One region of the Piscibacillus salipiscarius genome, then DNA from elsewhere that is predicted to be linked to it. Evidence: predicted binding sites of a transcription regulator. Region 1 holds the regulator's gene; the other holds the start of a gene.
The links. Region 1 encodes CtsR, which represses protease genes until heat stress. Its sites were predicted from a motif close to ATGGTCAATAAAGGTCAAACA; they were not measured.
Positions count from the first base shown of each region.

Region 1 (2,410 bases):
TAACATTAATCTTAAAAATCGTTCATAATATAAAAATTATATAGATAGAAAGGGAGGGTTATATGGAATATATTAATCAGTACTTAGGACATGATTTTGATGTGATGTTAGTACGCATTCTTCTAGCTACAATATTATGTGGGCTGATTGGCTTTGAAAGAGAATTAAAAAAGCACTCAGCTGGTTTTAGAACTCATATATTAGTTGGTGTTGGTTCTTGTTTAATGATGTTGTTATCTTTATATGGTTTTGAAGCTTTTATAGATCATTATGACAATATTCGTTTTGATCCTGCAAGAATTCCTTCTTATGTTATCAGCGGTATTGGTTTCTTAGGTGCAGGAACAATTATGGTGCATGGAATGACGATTAGAGGTTTAACGACAGCTGCTTCAATATGGACAGTTGCCGGGATTGGACTTGTGATAGGAGCTGGAATGTATTCTTTAGCCATACTTGTTACAACCGTCGTTCTTTTAAGTTTAATTTTCTTAAATTCTTGGGAGAAGCTTTTTACTAAAAGTAAATCTGATAATTTCATACATTTAATAGCTAGTAATGAAGTTCATATTGCTAAGGTGTTAAATATCTTTGATGAATACTCTTTAGTAATCAAACGTTTAGAAATTGAAAGTGAAAGCTCAGACCAACGAAATATTTACATTGAACTTGAGAAAAACCAAGATTTTGATAGAAACGATATATTAGATGAAGTAAGTAAGTTAGATCATGTCACTTACGTTTACGAAAAATAATGCTTTTGTGCCTTTATGGTACAAAGGCTTTTTTAGTTTGTTTAGAAATAATAGTTAAGTGGAAAAATTTATAAAGTAGAGTAAGCTTTTTAGTTTGCAACAAAATAAAATATGAGTATAATAAAAGTATAGTCAAAGATAGTCAAAGTCAAATTGTCTAATTGACTATTCTTTAACTAATGTTGATGGAGGGATGGGCGATTGCGAAACATTTCGGATATTATTGAAACCTATTTAAAAAAGGTAATTCAATCAAGCAATAGTGATGTCATTGAGATTAAGCGAAGCGAAATTGCGGATCGTTTCGAATGTGTGCCATCTCAAATAAATTATGTAATTAATACACGTTTTACTGTTGAAAAAGGGTATATCGTAGAGAGTAAACGTGGGGGTGGAGGATATATTCGCATTATGCGAATTAGGCCAAAGTCCAAATCAGAGTTACTGGATGAACTGATGTTGTTAACAGGTAATCAGTTAACCCAACAAGCAAGTCTAGACTATACCGTTCGGTTATATGAGGAGGGGTTGATCTCAGATCGCGAACAAAGGTTAATGAGTAAGATTATGCATCGCGATATATTATCAATTCCATTACCGATGCGAGATCAGTTAAGAGCTAAGATTTTTAAAGAACTTTTAATGACTTTAAAAATTCATGATATATAAGAGGAGGGTGGACAATGAAATGTCAACGCTGCCAAGAAAATGAAGCGACTGTTCATTATACCCAAGTTTTGAATGGCCAAAAGACAGAAATCCACCTATGTGAACAGTGTGCTGAACAAGAAGGTTATATGGATTTTTCTAACGACAATATGTCTATTCATCAATTATTAACAAGCATGTTTCCTTTTGATCAAAATGTAAATCAGCAACAATCTGTGAGCCCAAAACATCAACTAGCTTGCGACCGTTGTGGAACGACCTATCAACAATTTCGAAAACGGGGAAAATTTGGCTGTAGCAATTGTTATCATGCGTTCGAAGCTTACTTAAACCCGATCTTTAGAAGAGTTCATAGTGGAAACACGAAACATGTCGGAAAAATCCCAAAACGTGTTGGAGGTAATTTGCATAAACAACGAGAATTAGAACAGTTACAAGCAAAATTACAACAACTTATTAATGATGAGGCGTTTGAGGATGCCGCACAAGTTCGTGATCAAATTCGTAAATTGAAAGAAGAGCTACAAGAGAATCAGGACGGTGATGCATAATGTCATTACAAAACTTTATCAATGATGCTATCAGTCCTTGGATGAATACTGAAGGTTTAGATAATGATATCGTGTTAAGTAGTCGAATAAGGTTAGCCCGGAACTTTGAACAGGTCTCGTTCCCAACAAGTGGGGACCAAGAAGCACTATCCAAAGTTTTAGAGTATATGCAGCAGGAATTTGACCAACAATCTTATAAAGACTTTAAGCAGCTTCAATTAGTCAAGATGAAAGATTTAAAACCTGTTGAGAAAAGGGTCCTTGTTGAAAAACATTTAATTAGTCCTAGTTTAGCTGAAAAAGATGAAACAGGTGCTGCGCTTATTTCTAAGAGTGAGCAAGCATCTATTATGATTAATGAAGAAGATCATTTAAGAATTCAGTTATACTATCCGGGATTTGAGTTAAGTGAAGCGTTAAATAAAGCACAAGAAT
Region 1 covers NZ_JBHUMZ010000051.1:88,227-90,636, reverse strand. The annotation lists gene ACFSW4_RS14950 (MgtC/SapB family protein) at 63-755, shown strand; gene ACFSW4_RS14945 (CtsR family transcriptional regulator) at 957-1,424, shown strand; gene ACFSW4_RS14940 (UvrB/UvrC motif-containing protein) at 1,439-1,975, shown strand; gene ACFSW4_RS14935 (protein arginine kinase) at 1,975-2,410, shown strand, end outside.

Region 2 (2,410 bases), on a different contig from region 1:
TGTAGATACCACAAAAAATTTCACCTACTACGTTAAGATTAATATTTCACAAAAGGAATATACGATTATAGCAATATTCCTGCCAAGGAATACTTTATTAATATTAGGATTCTTATAAACTATAAAATAATAGTTTGAAGTTTTTAGACCTAGATTTTTTGAGGTTCTAATTTATTTGATTTCCTCAGTTAATTCTAAGATAATTCCTTCTGGCCCACGAATGTAGCAAAGTTTATAAGAGTTCTTATAATTTTGTATTTCACCTATGAGAGTTGCACCTTCACTCTCAATTTTAGAAACAATAGCTTCAATATTCTCAACTGCAAAAGCAATATGCCTGATGCCTAACGTATTGGCCAAAGGCTTCTGGATGCCATTTTCATCCTTAGGGTTATAAAATTTTACTAGTTCGATATTCGCTTCTCCATCTGGTGTCCTTAGCATAACAACTTCTTCTTTAACATCTTGAATACCGATGATTCGCTCCACCCATTCACCTTCCACTTCGCCTTCACCCATTAACTCAAGACCAAAGTTAAGGAAGAATTTTTTCATTACAGGAAGGTCATTAACAATGATACCCACATGATCAATTCGTGTTACTTTCATATTCAATGTACCTCCTTTCAAAATAATGTTGGATAATTTTATCTATTTACAACGAGTTTATAGACTATCATTCAGTTTAATTATTGAGACTTTTACTTCTACTTTATCTATTATAAGTACACATCAATAATACCTTTAAAAATAGTAGTTTTTTACGATAAATTATAGTTTTGGATTTATTTGATCATGAAAAAACCATTAATTTAATAAATTATATGATTCAGTATCACAAACAAAAAAATAGCCTAAATTCTCTATTCTATAAAGAACTTAGGCTATTCATTAGGTTTTATTTTACGCCCTCGGAGGGAATCGAACCCCCATCGTAAGAACCGGAATCTTATGTGTTATCCGTTACACCACGAGGGCAAAGTCAATTTGAAATGCATTTGTAATTATACTTCTACTTTGGTTATAATTCAAGCATACTTTCAAGTACATATAAATAAAATATGACACGTTTATTTCCTTATTTTAATGGGAAAATTGTTTGTGTATATCTACGATTTATTTTGTTTGACCTTTATTGACCAAAAGGGTAAGATAAAAGTGTAGAAATAATTAAGGTTGTAGAAGGAGGAAATGAGAATGAATTTAATTCCTACAGTTATTGAACAAACGAACCGCGGAGAACGTGCTTATGATATTTACTCTCGTTTACTTAAAGACCGCATTATTATGCTAGGTGGTCCAGTTGATGACAACGTTGCAAATTCAATTGTTGCGCAAATGTTATTCTTAGCAGCTGAAGATCCAGAGAAGGATATTTCCTTATACATTAACTCACCTGGTGGTTCTATCACCGCAGGTATGGCAATCTACGATACGATGCAGTTCATCAAGCCAAACGTATCAACTATCTGTGTAGGTATGGCAGCATCTATGGGTGCTTTCCTACTTGCAGCTGGTGAGCCTGGAAAACGTTATGGTCTGCCTAACAGTGAAGTAATGATTCACCAACCATTAGGTGGAACTCAAGGTCAAGCTGCTGATATCCAAATCCACGCAAAACGTATTGTTGAAATGCGTGAGAAACTAAACCAGATTCTTTCTGAACGTACTGGTCAGCCATTAGAAGTTGTTGAACGCGATACAGATCGTGATAACTTCATGTCAGCTGAAAAAGCTAAAGAATACGGTTTAATCGATGAAGTTATGCAAAAATAATTGATTGAAAGTCAGACCCGCGAGCGAATCGCGGGTTTTTTCATGTTCAAATGTCTCATATTTTGAGGGCAATGTCCTATAAACGGACCTCATTGTCTCATAAATGAAGCCCGATACCCCGTTTCGACAAAATTCGATTCCTAATCAAAGGCGATTATGTCCCAAAACGCATACAAAGTGTCCCAAAAAGCGAAAAACTTTTGCGTTACAACGCAAAAGTTCTCCTAATTAAATCGCATTAACTGGATTAACGCGATGTTTGGTTATTAAACTAACTAAAACGAATGCTATTAACGAAATAAAAACAGGTAGTGTCACCGTGTGAACGCCTAATAAGTTGCCATAGGCTTCATTATAAAAATGAATACCCATATACGAACTTATACCTGCGATCATTGAGGCAATTGCTCCGTACTTATTTCCCCTCTTCCAATAAAGCCCTAACACGACTGGCCAAATAAAGGCCGCTTCAAGTCCGCCAAACGCAAATAAATTTAAGAAAATAATAAAGTCAGGCGGCTGGATGGCCATTAGAAACACGATGATACCGATCACAGCTGTCACTCCAAAACTTACTTTCTCAACGTGCTTTCGAGTCGCTTCAGGTTTGACGTAATTAATATACACGTCCTTC
Region 2 covers NZ_JBHUMZ010000021.1:8,466-10,875, forward strand. The annotation lists gene ACFSW4_RS08740 (VOC family protein) at 172-609, opposite strand; tRNA gene ACFSW4_RS08745 (tRNA-Arg) at 907-978, opposite strand; gene clpP (ATP-dependent Clp endopeptidase proteolytic subunit ClpP) at 1,198-1,776, shown strand; gene panF (sodium/pantothenate symporter) at 2,005-2,410, opposite strand, start outside.
Region 2: the regulator CtsR is predicted to act here: its motif matches at 1,123-1,143, upstream of clpP (ATP-dependent Clp endopeptidase proteolytic subunit ClpP).